DNA from 2 places in the Lactococcus sp. AK05 genome. Region 2 is predicted to be linked to the other one. Evidence: predicted binding sites of a transcription regulator. Region 2 holds the regulator's gene; the other holds the start of a gene.
What was found. The regulator CtsR, encoded in region 2, represses protease genes until heat stress. The targets are predictions, from matches to a motif close to TTGGTCAAAAAAGGTCAAANA.

Region 1 (12,230 bases), on a different contig from region 2:
ATGTGAAAAATCATTTCCAAGAATTGGACCCATAACAGCTGTAGGTAAAACCGATGCTCCTTCAATACCATAAGCTTCTGCAAGTTTCCAAAACTCCATTTCCGCCATCGTTTTAGAACGTTGATATGCATTAATTGGAGCATCAAGATTTGTCCAATCTTTCTCTGTGAAGATTTCTGGATGATGCTTATGCCCCGCTAAAACTGCTCCCGATGCTGAGGTCAAAACCACTCGTTTAACTCCTGCTTGCTTGGCTGCTTTCATCACAAACTTCACTCCATCTATAGCCATTTTCACCATTAAATCATCAGCGTCAGGACGTTGCAAAGGCGTTGGTGAAGCCACATGAATCACAGAATCAACACCAGTCATGGCTTGACTCCAGCCTTCTTCTTTTGTCAAATCAGTTTGGACAAAACCTAAATCTGTAAAATCTGAAATTCCGCCTTGTGCCATCATTTTTTTCACTTCTTCTTGTCGAGACATCGTCCGCAATGTCGCCCGTACTCGATAGCCTTTTTTCAATAAAGCAATCATGATAAACATAGCAATATATCCAGAACCACCTGTTACAAGAATTGTTTTTTTATTTGTATTTGTCATTTAATTTTTCCTCTATTTTTCTTAATCCACATCTGTTACACTTGAAACTTATGTAAAATTATTGTACGATAGAAGTGTTAAAAATACAAGCCTTTGAAAAGCTTGTGTGACACAATCAGGAGAAGTGTAATGGCAGCGACAAACTATTCCCAAACTATCAAAAACGATACAAAAGATTTTATTACTACAGCTATTTTGCAACTATTAGGAATTCAAAAAACATCCGAAAAACCAAAAAATCTTGCTCAACTCACCGTTTCAAACGTTTGTAAAAGAGCCGGAGTTAGCAGAATGGCTTTTTATCGTAACTTTGAGTCCATTGACCAGGTCATTTATCAATACTATCAGCCTCAAATTTCTCAAAGTTTTGAAATCATTCGTCAGAATGTTTCTGCCAGTTCAAAAATTGAAAACCAATTAAAATTCTTTGAAGAATTCAAAAATGACCTCTTCCTTTCTGAAAGTCAAGGTTACGAACCAATTATTCGTCAAATTTATATTGAAGAAATTGAGAAATTTTATGAAAAAACAAATGACGAATATTTCATTACTTTTGTCGCAAATGGAGTTTATGCTCTTTGGCGCAAATGGTTAATGAACGGTCAAGATAAGCCAATTGAAGAAATACATGAACTCATTAGAAAAATTGTTACAATTTAAGTAAAAATAAAAAGACACTTGCACGTGTCTTTTTAATATAAATTTATTTTTTAAGCAATTTCCTGTCCTAAATGAATCACCTCATCCAAATAACTTTGAGTTTCATCATATAGATGGTGTGTAATCATAATCACCGTCAAATCAGGATTTTCTAAAATATTTTTTTCTACAGCTAGAGCTGTTTTTTTGTCAACACTCGCCGTACTTTCATCCATCACTAAAATTGGCTTACTGCCCATTAATTCTCTAGCAACAGATAATCTTTCTTGCTGACCTCCTGATAAATTTTTATCATAAACCGTATCAAGTTTATTAAATACAAAGTCATCAGCACAAGCAATTCTAATCGACTTATCAAAGATATCTGGCGAAATTTTACGCCCTAAAGTCAAATTTTCTTCTACTGTTTCCTTAAAAAGATAGGGAAATTGCATAATCACACTCATCACATGAGGTAAAGATTTTCGATTAATTCCTTTGTAATCTTTCCCATCTAATAAAATTTCTCCTTCATAGTCTTGCTTATTCCCAACCAACAAATTAATCAAGGTTGATTTTCCACTTCCACTATCGCCAATAATCGCGTATTTTTTTCCTTTTTCAATGACAATTTCTGGATATTCAATTTTTTGCCCATCAGGAAATGCAACAGCCAGATTTTTTAATTCTAACTTACTTTCAAAAGCTGTCACTTCTTCTCCGTCAGTAACTTTTGATTCGTCAGTAATTTTTCCATATTTCTCTAACAGCTTTCCCGTTGCATTGAGCAATATTAAACTATTTGCTACACTTTTTGAGTAATTAGTTACTGTTCCTGACAAATTTCCGACACTCATGACAACACCAATGCCAATTTGCCCATTCATGATAAGAAAACCGGCAACAGCTAAAATCAAAAACTGCCCTAACATACTAGTCCCTAATAAAGAATACTGCATCCAAGCACGGGTAAAAATTAATTTCACATTCGCCGTAGCTAATTGATTAAATTTTCCCATGGTTCGCTCTTGCATAAGACCCAATTGTTTATTATGATAAAGCACTTCATAACCACGCAAGTAATCCGTAGATGTCGCTAAGGCATCATTTGCAAGTTCCGACACTTGTTCCGTATCTCGTTCCACTGATTGTTTAAACATTTTTGGAAAATAGAACAAAAGTGCTCCAACCAAAAGGGTTGTCAAAAGCAATATCCAGTGGAAAAAGATAATAGCAATTCCTGAGAATAGCATCGCAACAATTCCCGTATAAACAAAATAAATCTGGTGGAAACCATTATCATAAAGTAGTTTTGTATCATTATTTAACCACGAATTATAATCTTCCTTACTATTTTTTTCAAAATCAGAATAAGAAATTTCCGTCAGAGGCTCAATGATATCCCGGCGTACAGCATTAAGCTGTTTTTGTATGGCAATTTCTTTCCAAACATCACGCGCTCCTTGAACAAAACTATCGACCAACCAAAGGATAATATCAATAGCTAACCATAAGAAAAATTGATTCATCTCTTTTGCAATCAAAGAATTGAGCACATTTGCTAAAAAGACCGAACTCAAGACCGCAAGAGCAATATCAATCGTGATAAGTAAGAAAACCATAAAATTTTCAAATTTGAATTCTTTAAGATACTTTACCATTTTTCCTTCTCTTATTTTACTTAAGATTATGTTACCACTACATTTTAGCATTTAAATTTCAAAAGTAAATAGCGCTTACAAAAGTATTCTAGATGTTTTATTTTCTTAAAAGAACTGAAAATTTTCTCTTATTTTTTTTATTAAGCTAAAACGTAAGAAAAAACTTCATCATTGCTGATGAAGTATAATTTGGCGAACGACTTCTGGATAGAGCTTGTGCTCTGCTTCATGAACAGAACGCTCATAGACTTCTAAATTTTCGTGATAAGCGAGCGGGATTTGAGCAATCAATTCCCCAGTATCAACACCCTCATCAACATAATGAATACTGATTCCCAACCCCTTTTTTGCCTCATGTGAGTCTTCAATCGCATGAGGTGAACCGGCAAAATCCGGAAGATAAGAAGGGTGAACATTGATTATCTTTCCTTTATATTTTGATAACATCGTCGCACCAATGATTTTCATGTAGCCCGCCAAGAGAATTAAATCAATTTCTTGGTCTTCTAAAATTTCCACCAAAGCCTTCTCATAATCCACTTTTGAAGAAAATTCTTTTAATTCCAAACTTGCCTTTGCCACCCCTAATCGCTCAGCACGTTCAAGTACATAAGCATCATGATGATCTGAAAAAACAAATTTCACTTGGTCTGGAAATTGTTCAGCTAGTGTTTGAAAGTTTGAGCCATTTCCTGATGCAAATACCGCAATTTTCATGCTATCCCCTATTCTCAATGAAAAAGATTATTTTTTAATCACTACTGCTGAATCTTGTCTTTTGACCATTTTACCAATTTCAAATGCATTCAACTCTTTTTTGAGAGCTTCAGCATTTTCAGGAGCAACAGCAATTACCATTCCAATTCCCATATTGAAAATTTCATACATTTCTTCATGTTTGATATTCCCATATTTTTCAAGAGCTTTGAAAATTGGTAAAATATTCCAAGAACCTTCAACAATTTCAGCTGACAAGCTATTTCCGAACATTCTTGGTAAATTCTCATGGAATCCTCCGCCTGTAATATGAGCAATTCCTTTTATTTTATTTTGTTTAATCAAGGGTAAAAGCTCTTTGACATAGATTTTTGTCGGAATTAAAAGAGTATCAATCAAAGATTGGTCAAGTTCAGGCAATGATTCATTCAAATCAAAGTCAGCAAAAACTTTCCGAACCAAAGAGTATCCATTAGAATGAATCCCAGATGAGGCAAGACCAAGCAAAACATCGCCCGCTTCCACATCTTTTTCACCATCAATTAATTGTGATTTTTCAGCCACACCCACAGCAAAACCAGCTAAATCGTAATCATCTTCATCATACATTCCGGGCATTTCAGCTGTTTCTCCACCAATCAGCGCTGCTCCTGCTTGCAAGCAACCTTCGGCCACTCCAGCCACAACTTGCTCCAATTTTTCAGGAATATTTTTCCCTGTGGCAATATAATCCAAAAAATACAACGGCTCAGCCCCAGCAGCAATAATATCATTGACGCACATGGCCACGCAATCAATCCCAATCGTGTCATGTTTGTCTGCTTGAATAGCTAACATCAATTTAGTTCCCACACCATCTGTACCCGAAATCAATACAGGCTCTTTGACATCAAGCACAGATAAATCAAAACTTCCACCAAAACCACCCAGTGCCCCAAGCACACCCAAACGTTCGGTTTTAGCCACATGCTTCTTAATACGAGAAACCACCTCATACCCTGCTTCTACATCTACCCCAGATTTTGCATACGCATTCTCAGACACTGTCATTCTCCATTTTCTGATTTATTTTATTCTACTTCCATGTTAAATGATTTTCAAACATAAAAAAAGTTCCAGCGGGTAGTACTGAAACTTTTCGATTGAATCGTTCGGAAATAACAAATCATTTCAACTGTAATTGTCTATCAAATATAAAAAACCGCCAGCATCAGCTAACGGCTTTTTTCTATTTATTCAGCAATTTTTTGAATATCAAAGTCAATCTTGTTATCTATAAGTGTTACAATTACTTTTGATTTTGGTGGAATTTTTCCTCCGATAATCAGCTTAGCTAATGGATTTTCGATGACTTTTGTCAAATAACGTTTGAGTGGCCGTGCACCATAAGCCGGTTCATAAGCATTTTCGGCAATCCAAACTTTTACTTTTTCACTCAACTCAAGTTGAACGTCCATTTCTTCAAGACGATGTGAAAGTTGGCTAGTCATTTTAACGATAATATTCTTGATGTCTTCAAGTACTAATGGTTTGAAAAGAATGGTATCATCAATTCGATTTAGAAATTCTGGTTTGAAATGTGCCCGAAGTTGAGCCATCACGTTTTCAGTTGTTTCTTCCGAAATTTCACCATTTTCTCCAACATTATCCAGCAAATATTGCGAACCGACATTTGAAGTCATAATCAACACTGTGTTCTTAAAGTCAACGAGAACACCTTTAGAGTCAGTTAAACGACCGTCATCCAAAACTTGCAACAAGATATTGAAAACATCTGGATGTGCTTTTTCGATTTCATCAAGCAAGATGATTGTATAAGGATTACGACGAACCGCTTCGGTCAATTGTCCGCCTTCATCGTAGCCGACATATCCTGGAGGGGCTCCGACTAAACGAGAAACTGAGTGTTTTTCCATATATTCACTCATGTCAATCCGAACCATATGTTCTTCTGAATCAAAGAGATTTTCAGCCAAAGCTTTCGCAAGCTCCGTCTTACCTACCCCAGTTGGACCGAGGAAGAGGAATGAGCCAAGTGGACGGTTAGGGTCTTGAATCCCTGCACGTGCACGGATAATGGCATCAGATACGGCTTCAACCGCTTCATCTTGTCCGACGACCCTTTGATGCAGTGTTTCTGGCAAGTGAAGTAATTTTTCACGTTCACCTTCAACCAATTTGGTAATTGGAATACCGGTCATGCGTCCAACCACTTCGGCGATTTGTTCTTCAGTGACTGATTCTTGAACTAAGGATAAATCATCTGATTTTGCTTTTTCTTCAATAGATTTGAGTTCTTTTTCAATTTCAGGAATTTTACCATAACGAAGGGCTGCCGCTTTTTCTAAGTTTCCTTCATTTTGAGCTTCTTCCAATTCGTGGCGAGCATGTTCTAATTCATTTCGTTTTTCAGAAATATTGCCCACTTCTTTTTTCTCAGCTTCCCATTGAGCTTTGAGTTGATTATTTTCTTCTCGAAGTTCAGCAATTTCACCACGTATAATTTCAAGACGTTTCTTAGAAGCATCATCTCGTTCTTTTTTGAGGGCCGCTTCTTCAATTTCTAATTGCATCAAGCGACGATTAGCTTGGTCAAGTTCAGTTGGGAGTGAATTCATTTCTACACGAATTGTTGCACTGGCTTCATCAACCAAGTCAATGGCTTTATCTGGTAAAAATCGGTCAGTAATATAACGATTTGAAAGGGTTGCTGCTGCGACTAAAGCATTATCATGAATGGTCACTCCATGGTGAATTTCAAAACGTTCTTTTAGACCACGCAAGATTGAAATCGTATCTTCAACAGTAGGTTCAGTAACCAATACCTTTTGGAAACGACGTTCAAGTGCTTTATCTGTTTCCATGTATTTACGATATTCATCCAAGGTAGTTGCCCCAATCAAATGGAGTTCACCACGTGCAAGCATTGGTTTTAAAAGGTTCCCAGCGTCCATTGAACCTTCTGTTTTACCTGCACCAACAATCGTATGAAGTTCATCAATAAAGAGGATAATTTGTCCATCTGATTTTTTCACTTCATTAAGGACTGCTTTCAAACGCTCTTCAAATTCACCACGATATTTCGCTCCTGCAATCAGGGCACCCATATCAAGTGAAAAGATTGTTTTATCTTTCAGATTTTCAGGAACGTCTTTTCTGACAATCCTTTGCGCTAATCCTTCGACAATGGCTGTTTTACCAACCCCAGGTTCACCAATAAGAACAGGGTTATTTTTTGTTTTACGAGAAAGTACTCGAATGACATCACGAATTTCTTCATCACGTCCAATGACAGGATCTTGTTTACCTGATTTAACTTGAGCAACGAGATCTACCCCATATTTTTCAAGTGCTTTGTATGTTTCTTCTGCATTTTGACTGGTCACTTTATCACCTCCGCGTAATTTTTCAATCGCAGCTTGCGCTTTTGCTTTTGTTAGTCCATGGCTGACCAAATAACTGATCAATGGATTTTGTTTTAATTCAAAGAGGGCAAGGAGAATAATCTCAGTTGATAGGTATTCATCGCCCATTTTTTGCGCAATTTTGTCTGCTTCAGTAAATACTTGGAACAAATCTGGACTTAGGTTTTGACCATAAGTAATATTTGAACCTTCTACTGAATTAATTTTGTCAATTTCTTTTTCAATTAAATTTGTAAAGTCATCTAGGTCAATCCCTAAATCTTTATAAAAGTTCGCCCCAAAACTATTAGGTTGAACAAAAATTCGCCATAAATGTGGAACTTCAATCACTTGGTGATGACGAACTTGCGCAATTTGTTGCGCTGAACCAAGTGCTTCTTGCATCGTTGTTGTCATTTTTTCGATGTCCATAAAAACACCTCATTTCGATTTCATAGTTAGTAGTGATTATTATCTTTTTCTCACTACATTCTAATTATAATACTTTGGTCAGTAATGGTCAAACTTTTTGATTCGTTATTTATAAAAATTTATTTGCACTTTTTAAATGAATTATTTGCGTACTAATACTAGTGAAGCTGTCTTTTTAATACACTTTGCCTTATAATGGATTTAGATGTCAAAATAAAAAGATAGGAGAAAAATGACTCAACAACTAAATTCTTTGGGAAAGTCTGCCCTCTTAATATTAAGTAATACAATTATTGTCCTTCCATTCATGATTTTTATTCAAATTGCAAAAGGAACCTCGCTTCTTGCCCTCCTTCCTTTTCTGCTCTTTTATACTTTCAGAATGACTGGCGTATTCTTTATAAGGGGAATAAAAACAAGAATCAACAGCTATAGTCTTTTAAAAATTTCATTGTATGCCGGTTTACTTGGTTGCTTGCTTGGATTTATGGGTTCTTTCTACTTTCCTTTCTATACTTTATCCGGAATTCTTTTAGGAGTGAGTGCAGCTTGGTTGCCTATGTCAAACACTTCGGTAAATTATTATCTAAAAAATACTAACCAGCTTATCAAAGGAAAAACCTTAGTTAGCTTACTTTTATTTTTAACCCTTGGCTTTTCTTTTGTCTTATCCCCTTCTCTAAAATATCCCCTGTTCTTTGTCTTCTATGGAATAGTTTATCTTCTCTCCTTCCAATTAGTTGGAAATTTGGACAATTACAAAGTTGATCCAAATGATTTAGAAAAAGCTTCATATAAATATCTTATTTTATTTGCTTTATTTTTTGTTTGCCTCTTTCTATTACGCTCAAGTCGACTACTTGCCAATAGTTTAGAATTTGATTATTTCATTTTCGGATTTTTCTTTTTGGTCACCCTCTATATTGTCGCTAAGAATTTTTTCAAAAATAAAATTCAAAGAAATATCCCTCGTAAATTATCATATTTGACAGCTATTAATGGGGCAGTGGGAAATTATTTATTTCTTTTTTGTTCTTTGTATGTCGCTGGCTTTTATGGTCATCAGCATTTATTTTTACAGTTTTATCTTCCTTATGTTTTAGGAATTGTCTTTGCCTCTAAGGTCAAAAATTTACTTGGAAATAATGTCAAAACCTACTCTTTAATCGGCATTTTTCTAGGTTTACTTTTGATTGTTTTTAGTCCTCTATTTGCTCTAGGTTTATTCCTTACTAGCTTATTCAAAGGAAGTTTAAATTCAAGCTTAACTCAAGACTATGAAAGTACTATTAATATCGTTGAAGATAAACGGATCTGGGTAAAATATACCATTCAAAATATCGGAAGTATTCTTCACCAATTTTTGTTAATGCTTTTAGGTTCACTCATCATCATGAAAAATGGCTTATCTATCAAGACCTTGTTCGTCATTACTTCAACTCCTATACCTACAGCTCGAAGTATTGAACTAATGAAATCATGGAATCTTATTGCTACGTCATTGATTATCTTAATTATCATCGCCTATCTTATTTATCCAAAAATAGTTCCACTTCTTAAAAAATCAAAGTAAATTAGAAAAACTCATGTCTAAACATGAGTTTTTTATTTAATACGAGAGGTCAGTGAACTTTCTTTTCCTTCGATAATTTTATGAATCTCTTTAGCAAATTGACTTCGTTTAATTGGACGATAACTTTTTAAGAAAGAAAAAATTGGAATTTTTATGAGTGGCTCCAATAGGCGTGCTGGAAAATAACTGCTTTTTCGTGAAGCATCATAGACAATTCCTGGAAAAACAGAAACAAATCTTGATTTCAAACGTTTTTTACCATAAGCCTCTACTTCTTTTTTAGCTTTCATATAGTCATTCATGAAAAAGGGACCATCGTTTGCCGAAATAAAAAGACATTGATTTTTTGAGTCAACTATTGTATCAATGATTATTTTTGCTGGTTGAATACTATTTTTTTCATAAGTTGTTCCCTTTGATTTACTTGGAAATAGAATTCCTACCGCATCAATCACCCAATCTGATTTTTGTAAAAGTTCTTGCCAATCACCGGTTTCATTTAGATTAGCGGAATGATAGAGGACTGGCTCAACTAGATTATCTTTAGATTTACCATTTCTTGATAAACTGTGTAATTCATAATCCGCAACTTGAGCAAGTTCTTTGAAAATTCCTTGGCCAACCAGTCCAGTTCCTCCAACTATTGTAATAATCATTTGCTCACCTCACTTGCTTTTATTTCTTATCCTAACATATTAAAAGGAGTAATCTAAAATAATCGCTTTATAATTTAGCTAAAAAAACTAGAGTGAGTCCTCTAGTTTTTCATTTCACGCTATTTTTCGCTAACGATTCCAAATAGTCAGCTTCATAATCATAAAGCGGCGTTGGATATTCGCCATCAAAATATGACAAGCAAAGTTTATCATGACCAATCGCCTCGACAAGTCCTGTCTGGCTGAGATAGGTCAGACTATCCGCTCCGATAGCTTTTCTGATTTCATCAGTCGTGTGTGTAGCTGCGATGAGTTCGTCACGATCTTGAATATCAATGCCATAAAAACATGGATATTTGAGAGCGGGACTGGCGATTGCCACATGAACTTCAGCGGCGCCTGCGTCTTTGAGGAGTTTGACAATGCGACGGCTGGTTGTCCCACGCACAATACTATCATCCACCATAATGACACGTTTGCCTTCTACAACACCTCGAACAGCACTCAATTTCATGCGAACGCCTTGTTCACGAAGTTCTTGAGTCGGCTGAATAAATGTTCTTGCCACATACTGATTTTTAATCAGGCCCATTTCGTAAGGCAAGCCAGATTCTTCAGCATAGCCTGAAGCGGCACTGAGTGATGAATTAGGCACACCGATGACAATATCAGCATCAATTTGGGCTTCTTGGGCTAAAATTTTTCCTGAACGTTTTCTGGCAGTATGCACATTAACTCCAGCAATATTACTGTCAGGACGGGCAAAATAGATGTATTCCATTGAACAAATAGTCATGTTGGTGCTGTCAGTAAATTGGTCCACATGAATGCCGTCGTCATTAATTTCAATGATTTCACCGGGTTGAACATCTTGAATCCAAGTGGCGCCAACGACATCAAAAGCACAAGTTTCTGAGGCCACAACAAGTGCACCGTTGCTCATTTTACCGATTGAGAGTGGTCGAAATCCATTAGGATCAAGGGCTGCGACAATTGAATTTTCAGTCATAATGAGATAGGCAAAGCCACCTTTGACCGTATTGAGCGCTTCTTTGACTCTGCCCATAAATTCTGGATGATGACTACGGCGAATCAAATGCATGAGGATTTCTGTGTCTGAATTACTGGAGAAGATTGCCCCAGATTTTTCAAGTTCACAGCGCAATGATTGGGCGTTGGTTAAATTTCCATTGTGGGCAAGCCCAAGTGCTCCGTCATGAAATTCAAACTGGAAAGGCTGAATATTATTGATATTTGCTGAACCAGCCGTGGCATAACGGACGTGTCCAATGGCTGCTGAGCCTGTCAGCTCTTCCAAATCTTTTTCGTCACGGAAAACTTCTGTGACCAGACCCAGACCACGATGACGATTGAGTTTGCCATTATTATTGACCAAAATCCCTGCACCTTCTTGCCCGCGATGTTGGAGAGCATGAAGTCCAAAATAGGTCAGGCGAGCGGCATCAGGATGCCCCCAAACGCCGAAAAGTCCACATTCTTCATTTAAATGAGATCGTTCGTCATCTGGATGTTGTTGCCACCAACTATTTTCATTGGACGAATTCTTCCCCAGCACTCTTAAATCAAGCGTCTGTTCTTTGCCAAACATAATTTTTTCCCTCTATCGATTCTTTTATTATATTTTAATTCTATCTATATTGTTTGGAAATAAAAAGTCCTAATAGGACTTTTTTAATTTTTTCAAGTTAATTGTTCGGAAAAATCATTTCCAATAATCTTCTTCTCCAAAATCAAGATGCTTGGCATCTTCTTTATATTTTTCAAATTCGGCAAGAGCTTCTTCAAAAACTTGTTTAGAAAGTTGGTAAGCATCTTTGCCCATAAGATAGTGCATTGGTGGATTTTCAAGTTTGGAAACTTTGATAAATGCTTTGGCTGCCGATGCTGGATTCCCTACCTGAGTGCCAGAATATGAATTTAGATGTTCAAGCAGTTTATGCGCCTTTTCATAATCTGAAAACTTATCTGGCGCACTCTCTTTGGAACGCCCTGCCCAATCTGTCCGAAAAGAACCAGGTTCAATATTTGTCACAAAAATCCCTAAAGGTTCAACTTCTTTTCGGAGCGTTTGAAAAAGTCCCTCCATAGCAAATTTTGTAGCATGATAATAAGAAAGGTTTTCAGTTGTTGTCAGTCCACCACGGGATACCGTATTTAGAATACGCCCCGATTTTTGTTTACGCATATAGGGTAGAACCGCTAAGGTCATATCATTCGCTCCCCAGAAGTTTGTGTCCATCATATTACGCACTGCTGATTGATCAGATTCTTCCATGACACCAAAATAGCCAAATCCTGCATTGTTAACCAGAACATCGATTCGTCCAAACTTAGCGATTGTTTCAGCAACAGCTTTTTGAATAGAATCTCCTTTCGTCACATCAAGACTTATTTTTAAAATATTTTCTTTGTCAGGAAGCTCTGACAAAGTTGATAATTGCCGAGCAGTAGCAACTACTTTATAGTCTCGAGCAATTAATTCTTCAACCAAAGCTCTACCAAAACCCGTTGAACTTCCAGTAAC
Region 2 (12,230 bases):
TGTCGCCATCACGAAGTTCAACCGCTTCATGTTCACCAGTAGAAGCACCTGAAGGTACCATACCGCGACCGAATGCACCGTCTTCAGTGTAAACTTCAACTTCAAGTGTTGGGTTACCGCGTGAGTCAAGGACTTCGCGAGCATAAATATCAGTAATAATTGACATTTTAGTCTCCTTATTATTTTTAAGTGCGTCTGCACTCTTAATACATCTTTGATTTTACTATTTTTTGAAAGATTTTTCAAGTGAAAATCTTCGCAAAGCTAAACTTCAAAAGGTTTTGCGCTTACATTTTGATTTTTTATCTTAACATTAATAAAAAAGGATAGAAAAATCTATCCTTATTTTTTTATTCTGTTTCAATTAAACCATAACGACCATCTGTACGACGGTAAACGACATGGGTTCCGTTACTATCAGCATCTGTAAAGACGTAGAAATCATGTCCCAACATATCCATCTGAAGCACTGCTTCTTCGGCATCCATTGGTTTTAAAGCAACATGTTTAGTACGTACAATATCTACGTGATCCTCAGCAACTTCATCGGCTTTTTCTAATGGTGCAAACTCATCGCCAAAAGCTTGTCCTGTTGGGACAGCATTGCGTGGTTTACGGTTCATACGTGTCTTATATTTACGAATTTGACGTTCGAGTTTTTCTTCAACAAAATCAATTGAAGAATACATATCTTGTGAAGTATCTTCTGCACGTAAAGTGACATTTTTAGCTGGAAGAGTTACTTCAACTTTAGCTCGTTTTTCGCTGTAAACTTTAAGATTAACATAGGCTGTTACTTCATGACCATCGTTGAAATATTTATCAAGTTTTCCGATTTTATCTTCAACATAAGCGCGGATTGCATCAGTCACTTCGACGTTTTCGCCACGGATATTAAATTTGATCATAAGAGTACCTCTTCAACAGTTCTTTTTGTTTCAATGAAGCCCTTAAACTTTTGGAATTTTCAGGACTTCTGAATCTTTTCGAACTGTCCTTTCCTTTATTTCTAATTTAATTATAACATGAAACAGCTTTCATCTCAAACAATTTGAGCGATTTTAATTTTTTTATTAGATGCACCAATTGAAACATGATTCCCTGCTTTGATTTCACCAGAGAGCAATTGTTCACTTAAAAGGTCTTCGACTTCTTTTTGAAGTGCCTTACGAAGCGGACGTGCACCATATTCTGGGTCAAAACCTACCTCAGCAATTAATTTCACCGCTGACGGTGTGAGTTTAACATGAATATCTTGTTCTGCCAGACGTTTAATCAAAGATTTACTCATAATTTTAACAATTTGTTCAATCTCTTGACTTTCCAATGAATGGAAAACAATATTTTCATCAATTCGATTAAGAAACTCAGGGCGATAATGACGTTTAAGCTCTTCTAAAATTCTTGATTTCATGGCTGAATAATCAGCTGTGATATTTTTAGCGCCAAAACCAACTGTCTTATCATCACGAAGAGCAGTCGCTCCCAAGTTTGAAGTCATTATAATAATTGTATTTCTGAAATCAACTTTGCGACCTTTAGTATCAGTCACAAAGCCATCATCTAGAATTTGCAACATGATGTTGAAAACGTCAGGATGAGCTTTTTCGACTTCATCTAAAAGAACAACAGAATAAGGTTTATTACGAACGCGTTCTGTCAATTGACCACCCTCATCATAACCTACATACCCTGGAGGAGCCCCAATCAAGCGTGAAGTTGAATGTTTTTCCATGAATTCACTCATGTCAACACGAATCATATTATCTTCACTACCAAACACACTGTCAGCCAGTGCTTTAGCAAGTTCGGTTTTACCGACCCCTGTTGGTCCAAGGAACATGAAAGAACCCATTGGACGGCGGCTGTCAGCAACACCGGAACGTGCCCGACGAATGGCTCTTGAAACGGCAGAAATAGCTTCTTCTTGTCCAACAACTCGTTTGTGTAATTCTTTTTCAAGATTGATTAAACGATCACTTTCAGACTTAGTCATTTGTGTGATTGGAACACCTGTCAGTGTTGAGGCAACAGCAACAACAGCTTGATCAGTAACTTCTTGACGTTTATCTTCTTTTACTGAGAATTTATAAATCTTGTCAGCAATTTTTTCAACTGCTTTTTCTTTTGTACGAGACGCTTTGATATCAAGTTTAATGACAGCTTCTGATAATTCTTCTTGAGCTTTGGCTAATTCTTTTTCTAAATCAAGACGTTTTGTTTGTTGATTTTTGACAGAAATTTTCACTGCTGCTGCAGCTTCATCAAGTAAATCAATGGCTTTGTCAGGCAATTTTCGGCTAGTCATATAGCGAACACTGAGCATTACAGCACTTTTAATGGCTTGGTCAGTAAATTTCACTTGATGATACTCTTCAAATTTTTCACGTAAGCCTTGCAAAATAGCAATCGCTTCATCTGGACTTGGCTCATCAACATTTATTCTCGCCAAACGGCGTTCTAAAGCTTCATCCTTTTCAATATATTTTTGATATTCATGATAGGTTGTTGCTCCGACCATTTGAAAATCACCACGAGCAAGCGCTGGTTTCAAAATATTTGCGGCATCATTGACAGAATCCATACCGCCACCAGCACCAATGATTGTGTGTAATTCATCAATGAAAATAATGACATCTGGATCACTGCTAACTTCTTCAACAATAGCTGTCAAACGATCCTCAAATTCACCTCTAAATTTTGTCCCAGCAACAACAGTCGCCATATTCAAAGCCATAATTCGACTATTCATCAAACCAATTGGAACTTGACCATTGACAATTCTTTGGGCCAAACCTTCAATAATTGCTGATTTCCCAACACCGGGCTCTCCAACTAAGACAGGATTATTTTTTGTTCTGCGGCTGAGAATATGAATCAAACGGTCAATTTCAGCTTCTCGTCCAATCATTGGGTCAAGTTTACCCAAGCGAGCTTCTTCGGTTAAATCTGAGGATACAGAGTCTAACGTTGGCGTCGTTGAATTTTCTGCAACTCCCTTTGCCATCTTACGCTTTGACATTGGAGTCACAGCTTTTTTACTTTCTGGAACTTTGAGTCCAGTTCTTTTCTCAAGCTCTTTTCGCAAAGATACAATATTGATTTTTTGTAATTTTAGAAGTTGAAGACCAAATCCATCTTCTACTTGAAGTAGGGCATAAAGCAGGTGTTCTGTTCCAACGGCTTCTGAGTTATTATGAATTGCTAAAAAACTTGCCGCAGTCATCACTTCTTCTGCACGAGGTGAAAAACGTAAAGTTGAACGTTTGACCTTAACATGACTCGATAAATCCTCTAAATCAATCAGTAAGTCAGAAGAATCAACATTCATTCCTGCAAGAAGGCTGTAAGCAATTGAGCCTGAGGTCGTTGCCATTGCAGCTAGTAAATGAGCACTTTCAATGGTGCCATATTGATATTGGTGAGCATACTCTTCCGCTTTTTCTAAAATTCGGTCAAGCGTTGGTGTATATTTTATATTTTCAAATTTCATCGTCACGGTCCAATCTGTTTATTATACTTTTCATCATTATACCACGAGTAAAGGGACTAATGGCTCCGTCAGTAATGACTAACAAAAGTAGATTTCCCTCACGTTCTGTCAGTACTTTCTCATCAAAGAGAAGTTGAACGATATCATGGGCAGCTTTACTTGAGAGATTAGCTGGAACCTTCTGGTAAAGAGCCGTTAAGAATTCATGACGAGCAGAATATTGATACTTCACAATTTTGATGTATCCACCGCCACCACGTTTTGATTCCACATCAAAGCCTTTTGAGGCCGTAAATCGTGTTTTTATCACATAATTAATCTGACTCGGCACGACATCAAATTGATTGGCTAAGTCCGCTCGTTTAATTTCAATGACTTGTGCTTCTTCTAAAAGCTTTCTCAGATAAGCTTCGATAATATCTGATGTATTTTTTTGACCTGCCATCGCTCCATCCTTTCTTTCATCCATTTTCTAAATAATCTTTGACTATTACTGACTATTATACCTGAAAAATATTATTTTTACCAAAAATAGCAATTTTAACTTACTGACAGACTTAAGCGTTGAAAAATAAAAAAACCGTTACTGACGGTTTTTTTACTTATTATATTCTAAAATAATTAGTCAACTTTTACAATTTTAACTGTCATTTCGCCAACTGGAAGTGGGACATTTACGATGTCTCCAACTTTTTTACCAATCAAAACTCGAGCAATTGGTGATTCATTAGAAATTTTTCCTGAAAATGGATCAGCTTCAGCAGTACCAACAATTTGATAAGATTCTTCGTCAGTTTCGCCAACTTCAACAAAAGTTACGTTTTTACCAAGTGCTACTTCGTCTTTAGCAATTTTTGCGTTATCAACAATTTCAGCATAACGAATCATTGTTTCAACAGTTGAAATACGTCCTTCAATAAAGGCTTGTTCATCTTTAGCTGCTTCGTACTCTGAGTTTTCTGAAAGGTCACCATAGCTACGAGCAACTTTGATACGGTCAATGACTTCTGGACGTTTCACAAGTTTTAAATTTTCAAGTTCTAATTTTAATTTATCAAGCCCTTCTTGGGTCATTGGGAATGTTTTTTCCATTATATTTCTTTCCTTTTTTATAAACTTTTTTCTCTTTTAATCAAATCTAAATTAATGATAGCTTAGCTACTTATCTTATCATTCACATATTTTTGAACATTTGCATTTTGTTCATCTAATGTTTTAGCAAAATAAACTTTTCCTGTTGTCACATCAGCAACAAAATAGAAGTAGTCATTTTGAGCAGGATCAAGTACTGCTTTAATAGATGACAAACTTGGGCTATCAACAGGACCAGGGCCAAATCCAGTATTTGTATACAAATTATATGGCGAATCTAGGTTGGTGTCAATATTAGCATCCTCTGAAAGACTTGTTTTTTCACCAAGTTTACCTTCGGCATAAAGAATTGACAGATTAGAACCCAAAGTCATTCCAGCATTCATACGATTATAGAAGGTTCCAGCAACATTTCGTCGATCATCATCATTGTTGGCTTCTTTTTCAACCAAAGCTGCTAAACTCAAAACTTCATTGACAGTCAAATTCTTTTGAGCAATTGTATCATAGTAAGGAGTGAGCTGAGTATTGGCTGCTTGAATCATATTTTCAATGACTGATTCAACTGTCGATGATTTTGTATAATCATAAGTCGCTGGGAACAAGTAACCTTCTAACTGATATTTGATTCCTGAATCTTTTGTTGGCAAGCTTGCGAACAGTTTAGGATAAGCCTTAACCATTTTAGCGATAAAGGTTGGGTCTTGAACGGTTTTCATGAAGTCTGCTTCAGAAAATGGCGTTTTTGCATTCTTTTCATTGCTTCCACTATTAACTGTCACAGCTTTAGCAATTTGTGTTAGCGTATAGCCTTCAGGAACTAAAATTTTACCTAAAGTTGGAGCAACAGGTTTTTCTGTTCCGCCTTCTTCAAGTTTGCTAGCAATCGTAGATAAGCTCATGTTTGGTGCAAGATTATAATAGCCGCTTTTAAACTCTGAATAATTTTTAAATTTTGTATAATACTGAAAAACCATTCCATTTTTAATAATGGATTGTCTTTGCAAAATTTCACCAATTTGCTTACTACTTGAACCAGCAGGAATATTGATTGACTTAGCTGTTGCATTCTTAGAATCTAGAGGTTGAATGCCAGATTTTACAAAGTTATAGCCATACCAACCAGTTCCTCCAACAACTAAAACTAAAAGAGCAACAATCACAGCAATGATTTTTCCTGCTGTTACTTTTTTCTTTTTCTTATTTTTGTTCTTATTCTTATTTTTCTTGCTAGAAGAAGTTTTTTTAGAAGGACTGTTGGTTCTTCTTGAAGGTTGATGTTTAACCATTTTTTCTGATTCTTTTTTTTCTGAAAATTGTTCTTGTTCAATCTTTTCATCTTGAACTTTTGATTCACTTCTTGAAAATTGAGGAGGAATATCTTGGTTTTGAATTTCCTCAGAAACCACTCCATCTAAATTTTGACGCAATGAATCGCCTTCTTCTGAAAGGTTTTCATTTTCTACAAAAGGTTCTTCTTCGTTTTCATCCGCTGCTGGAAAATCAAAGACGGGAAGTTTGAAAGGTTCAAGATCAACTTTCCTTGGTTCGATTTTTCGCTCAGGTTCTTCTGAGTCACTCCTGCTGGGACGTTCGAAATCTTCAGGGTCTGGGAACTTAGTTTCTGCTTGTTTGGCTGCATTTTCTTCAAGTTGGCGAAGTATTTTTTCTTTAAAACTTCCTCGAGAAAATTCAGTTGTTTCTTTGTCCACCAAATTTTTTCTCCTTATGATTAGCTTTCGCTCAATAATAAAATTTTACTTTTCCTAATTGTAACCGTTCTTTTAATTTTTTACAAATAAAAAGGGAATATTCATAAAAGTGAGGCTGATGCCTCACTTTTTATGTGTTTTAGTCTTCATCAGTATCGTCTGAATCATCTTCATCGTCTTCTACGTCGATGTCAACTTCTTCATCTACATTATCAAGTTCAACTTCTGCAAGTTCTGCGTCATAAGCAGCGACGTCATCTTTATCTTCATCTTCTGCTTGAGTATCGTATGACATGTCTTCTTCAGTTGTATCTTTTGCGCCTTCTTCATCTTCTGGATCAATTTCGTCTTCGATACCAAAAGCATTGACTTTTTTACGTTTTTTAGCTGGTTTTTCTTCTTCTTCGTCTTCAATTTCATCAAGAGCAATAACTTCTTCGTCAATCTCATCAATGGCGTACCATGAACGAAGTGCCCAGATATTATTTCCTAATGGAATGAAACTTCCGTCTGTATTGATTTCTGTATAAAAACGAGAAATACTAGCTTTAATTTCATCATCTGATTTTTCCAAATAATCTTGAATCGCTCTGATGATTTCAGAGAATTGCATTTCTTTGCCATTTTGCTCCAATAAAGCATGAGCAACTTCAATCATTGAAAGTTCTGAGATTTTTTGTCCTTCTAAGGCTGTAATTTTCAAGTTTTTACTCTCTCTTTTCCTAATATAAAATATAGGCTCATTTCCTAAAAAACGAACGCTATGTGGATTTTCTTTTTATAGTGTATATCAAAATTAGCTTGCTGTCAATATTTTACGCCAAAAAACCTCTGTTTACTCGCTTTTAGCTTAACTATACTCTCTTGTTTTTATCAAAAGAATACTAATAACATTTATTGGCTACTGACAGTAAAGAAATTAATAGTGCATTAGAACTTTATAATCGTAATCTCCGATTTTTTCGCGACCTTTAAGTTCATCAAGTTCGATAAGGAATGCACATCCGACAACAATTCCACCCATTTTTTCAACAAGTTCAATTGTAGCGGCAATTGTTCCACCAGTTGCAAGCAAATCATCAACAATCAAGACACGTTGTCCTGGTTTGATGCTGTCTGAATGCATTGTGAGTGTGTCTGTTCCGTATTCTTTTTCGTAAGTTGCTTCAATGACTTCACGAGGTAATTTACCAGGCTTACGAACTGGGGCAAATCCTACACCAAGTGCAAAAGCAACTGGACATCCAATGATGAAACCACGCGCTTCTGGACCTACAACCATATCTATTTCTTTATCTCTGGCATACTGAACAATTTCGGTAGCAGCATAGTTATAGGCATTTCCGTCTGCCATCAAAGGGCTGATGTCGCGAAAAACTACGCCTTCTTTAGGATAGTTTTCAATTGTTGCAATATAGTCTTTTAATTCCATGTTTTTGTTACTGACAGAATTGTCAGTGCTCCTTTTTTCTAACATAAGTTCGTTATTTTTACTGACAGCTTTATTATTATGAGTATAGCTGATTTCGTCAGTAACTTTTTATAAAAACGAAATTATTTTTCTAATAAATTTTGATAAATTTCTTTGACGGGTGCTAAAGCAAAAAGTTCTTGCATTTCTACAATTTTTTCTAGTTCTTGATAAATTGTACTCTCAGAAATTTCACGTTTATCGGCCGTCTTATTAACGGTCATTAAGCCATTGTCAATGCTGACAAATTCAAGTTCCTCAAAGATTTTTATCATCTTGACAAGCAAGAGATGAGGGATTTTCAAATAATCCGCAAGTGATTTTAATTTATAGCGAATATCAAATTCTGGAAATTGATAAATTGCTTTATAAAGTCTTGCAAATTCTTCTCGTGTTCCACTTCCTGTTAAATAATAGCTATCAGTGATTTTATTTTTAAAATAAATCATTTTAAAATCATCCGACGCTGCTTTACTGACAGCTTCTTTTAATACTGACAAACCTGCTAAATCTCCAGGTGTCTCTTCGATGACAAGCACATCTTCCATTATACCATGTTTTAGCTGATTTTGAGAAAAAATATTAGCCTCTTTTGGGATAGGAATTTGTTTACTTCTTATATCAAGAAGTTCGACACCAACTGAATCAGCATCTTCAATCATTAATTGAAGGCTCGTGTTTCCATTCCAACTATTACTTGAAAGAGTCGCAACTAATTTTGTTTGTGCCTGTTCGAATTCCAATTCTTCTGAACCATGTTGGAAATAAACGGCATCAATTTGTTGCTTTTCTTCCTGAATTTTTAATTTAAGATGAGCATTGTCTTTCCCCATACTTCGGCTTTGAATCACCTTATAATCTTCGATTAAAAATCGAGGCTTAGGATTATCCATGCCAAAGGGAGCCAGTTTTGCTAAATTAGTGATTGTTGAGAGCGAAATATCGTCTAAGTGACAACGGTCAGCAATTTCTAAGGGACTTTTTTTAGACATATCTAAATTATTGTCCACGATATAATCAATCATCGCCTTTTTAACTGCTTCTACGTTTTCCAGACTTAAAGTCATCCCTGCGGCTTGTTTATGACCACCAAAAGCAATAAAAAGTTCACGATGGGCATTTAATGCCTTGAAAATATCAAAATTTTCGATTGACCGAGCAGACCCACGCAAAATCCCATCTTCTTGGGCCAGCATGATTACTGGCTTATGTATGGCTTCTAACAAGCGGCCCGCAACAATTCCTAAGACACCTTTATGCCAGTCCTTATGATATAAAATCTGAACAGGTTCATCTGTCAGCATACTCAGAGCTTCATTGTGGATTTTTTCCACAATTTCTTTTCGCTCTGAATTTTTTTGGTCAATCATTTTGGCAATTTCATGCGCTTCATCTTCATCCCAACCTGTCAGCAATTCAATGGCTGGGTTTGGGTCATCGAGACGTCCCAAAGCGTTTAAACGAGGAGCAATTTGAAAGCCAACCGTTTCCTCAGTGATTTTATCAAAATCAACCCCAGCATACTTCATTAATTCTTGTAGGCCGGCACGCTCTGTTTGGGCCAAAACTTTTAGACCATGTGCCACTAAAATTCGGTTTTCATCAGTCAAACTGACCATGTCAGCAATTGTACCAATTGCAACTAAATCAAGCATTTCACTGGGTGCATATTCTAAAAGAGCACAGGCAACTTTGAAGGCGACACCAACTCCTGCCAAATATTTGAAAGGATATTGACTGTCAGGATGTTCGGGGTGGACAATGGCATAAGCAGGGGGAAGTTGGTCAGGAATTGAGTGATGATCAGTAACAATTACATCCACTCCATTTTCCTGTGCCCAGGTAATCGCCTCCAAGCCAGCAACCCCATTATCTACAGTAATAATAAGATTGATATTTTCATTCTTAATATAATACTGATAAACGTCAAGATTTGGCCCGTAACCGTCAGTAAAACGATTGGGTAAATAAACTTGAGCCTCAGCTCCTAATTCATCCAGAGCTGACTTCATGACTGATGCTGCAGTCATTCCGTCAGCATCATAGTCACCATAAATTAAAATATTTTCACCTTGCTCAATTGCTGATAAAATACGCCCTGTTGCTTTTTCCATATCATGAAGTAGAAAAGGGTCATGTAAATTTTCTAAACTTGGCTTTAAAAATTGCTCAATTTCAGCTTCTGCATGAATTCCTCTTTGATAAAGCACGCGACTTGTCAATTCATCTAATTTATGTTTTTTCGCTATCTTTAGAAAATCTTCGGAAATGGCTGTATCAGCCACTTTCCAATCATATTTTGCTTTTATCATTTTAATTCTCTTTATCTTTTCTATGCTCAATTCAATTATTTTAGCATAAATTACTCGAAAAAAATGGCTAAGTTTAGAGATTATTTTTCTTTTATTTAATAAAATCCTAAACTTTTCTATAATTTACTGACAGAAATAGCATTAAGCTTCTGTCAGTAAAAAGATTCTATTTAAAATTAAAAAATTTGGCAGAGATAAAATCAAAAAGCGAAGGAAAAATAGCTCGCAATTTGGCCGCTGTGGATAAAGTCCAAGGTAAATTGATTTCTCTTTTCCTTTTTCCCAAGTTATTCACAACTTTGTCAGCAACTTTAGATGCTGAAATTGCATTTTTCCCCACTTTTTTAAGATAATCTCCATTATCTTTGTGAAATTTGGTTTTTACAGGTCCAGTATTCACAGTTGTCACAATTAATTGTGGATTTTCCATACGCAAAGCATCTGAAAATGTAATCAAAGCCGCCTTAGAGGCAGCATAAATTGATGATTTACCTGTTGGTAACTTTCCAGCAATTGAAGCAATATTAATCAATTGAACTTTCGGTTCTAATAATCTGGTCAACTGGATTGGCATTAACGTATTAATGACAAACTGTTCTGTAATTTCCCCATCAGTAAGTTCAGTGAATTCTTTAAAAATACCAAAACCAGCATTATTAATCAAAATATCCACAACAAAAGATTGTTCATTAGTCAAAAGTTCATCATTGGTCAGTAATGTAACATTTTCAAGCTGACCATAGCGTTCAATCAGAGCCTTACGGCTACGTGAAACCAAAATTAAATGGTCATTTTCTTTAGATAAAGATTTGACAATTTCTTTAGCAATATCACCAGTTGCACCTGTAATTACAATATTTCTAACCAATTTTTTCCTCGTAAAAATCCTTAACCACAAAAGTGTTGGAATGAACAGTTTGTGCCTCACGCACCAATTGTCCAACCAAAGGTCCAACATAGCGTGCACTAATATGAGTCAATAACAATCGATTAACTCCGGCTTCTTTGGCGACTTCTGCTGCTTGTTTAGTCGTTGAATGACCATGTGCTCTTGCCATTTTACTTTCATTTGCTTCATAAGTTGCCTCATGAACCAATAAGTCTGCTCCATAAGCTAAACGTACTGCAACATTCGATTTTCTTGTATCGCCTAAAATCGTGACTATTTTACCAGCTTTATCCGCTCCGATATAATCTTTAGGATCGAAAGTTTTTCCTTCGTACTGAACAATCTCACCTTTTTTTATTTTACCAAAAAGGGGTCCGAAAGGAAGCCCAGCTTCTTTTAAAGCATTGGCATCGAGTTCACCTATTCGATTTTTTTCTACGACGCGATAACCCAAGCAGAAAATAGTATGGTCAAGCAAATCTGTATGGACTTCAAAACTATCATCTTCAAAGATTTTTCCAGCCGAATCAATTTCATGAAAATTGATACGATAAGCTAAACGTGAACCCGAGATTCTAAGAGCGGTCAAAACAAAATCTTTAATTCCCACAGGCCCATAAAGCTCCAAATCAGTTTGTTCATCTGAACTTTGAAAACTTCTACTAGACAAAAAACCAGGCAAGCCGAAAATATGATCCCCATGTAAATGTGTAATAAAAATCTTAGTAATTTTTCGTGGCTTAATTGTCGTATTTAAAATTTGATGTTGCGTTGCTTCACCACAGTCAAAAAGCCAAATTTCATTACGCTCATCAAGCATTTTTAAGGCAATTGCCTGAGTATTTCTTGATTTAGAAGGCTGACCAGCCCCAGTCCCTAAAAATTGGATTTCCATTGAACCTCCATCAGTTTCAACTCACCTTAAGGCAAATTAAAACTTTATTTTCTCAAAAATGAGAATTATTTTCCAAAACAAGAAAAGATTGTGAAACTTCCCCACAATCTTTTCTTCAATAAATTAGTGACCCGTGCTGGGCTCGAACCAGCGACCCTTTGATTAAAAGTCAAATGCTCTACCAACTGAGCTAACGAGTCATGCTTAAAGCGTCATTTTCACGACGAAATATATTATAACACAGACTTTCTGAAATTTCTAGTCTCAGCTGTAATTTTTTTATTTTTTTTAAAAATTTATTATTTATTTATCTCTGATAATGGCCACACACAGGTCCAATTAATCAATTTTTTTCATCATCAAAGG

Region 1: a site for CtsR is predicted at 7,531-7,551, ahead of clpB (ATP-dependent chaperone ClpB). Genes of this name have one in related genera too.

The regions. Positions count from the first base shown of each region.
Region 1 is NZ_JBFTEI010000003.1:223,450-235,679, reverse strand. Features, by position in the region: gene AB6B24_RS08250 (NAD-dependent epimerase/dehydratase family protein) at 1-603, opposite strand, end outside; gene AB6B24_RS08245 (TetR/AcrR family transcriptional regulator) at 733-1,263, shown strand; gene AB6B24_RS08240 (ABC transporter ATP-binding protein) at 1,314-2,903, opposite strand; gene purN (phosphoribosylglycinamide formyltransferase) at 3,072-3,620, opposite strand; gene purM (phosphoribosylformylglycinamidine cyclo-ligase) at 3,648-4,670, opposite strand; gene clpB (ATP-dependent chaperone ClpB) at 4,853-7,456, opposite strand; gene AB6B24_RS08220 (hypothetical protein) at 7,689-9,029, shown strand; gene AB6B24_RS08215 (NAD-dependent epimerase/dehydratase family protein) at 9,062-9,685, opposite strand; gene purF (amidophosphoribosyltransferase) at 9,795-11,294, opposite strand; gene AB6B24_RS08205 (oxidoreductase) at 11,409-12,230, opposite strand, start outside.
Region 2 is NZ_JBFTEI010000005.1:75,258-87,487, reverse strand. Features, by position in the region: gene eno (surface-displayed alpha-enolase) at 1-166, opposite strand, end outside; gene raiA (ribosome-associated translation inhibitor RaiA) at 351-908, opposite strand; gene AB6B24_RS10005 (ATP-dependent Clp protease ATP-binding subunit) at 1,043-3,493, opposite strand; gene AB6B24_RS10000 (CtsR family transcriptional regulator) at 3,483-3,938, opposite strand; gene greA (transcription elongation factor GreA) at 4,115-4,588, opposite strand; gene mltG (endolytic transglycosylase MltG) at 4,648-6,300, opposite strand; gene rpoE (DNA-directed RNA polymerase subunit delta) at 6,437-7,000, opposite strand; gene AB6B24_RS09980 (adenine phosphoribosyltransferase) at 7,217-7,729, opposite strand; gene recJ (single-stranded-DNA-specific exonuclease RecJ) at 7,852-10,080, opposite strand; gene AB6B24_RS09970 (SDR family oxidoreductase) at 10,247-10,948, opposite strand; gene rnz (ribonuclease Z) at 10,941-11,864, opposite strand; tRNA gene AB6B24_RS09960 (tRNA-Lys) at 11,992-12,064, opposite strand; gene AB6B24_RS09955 (SemiSWEET family transporter) at 12,224-12,230, opposite strand, start outside.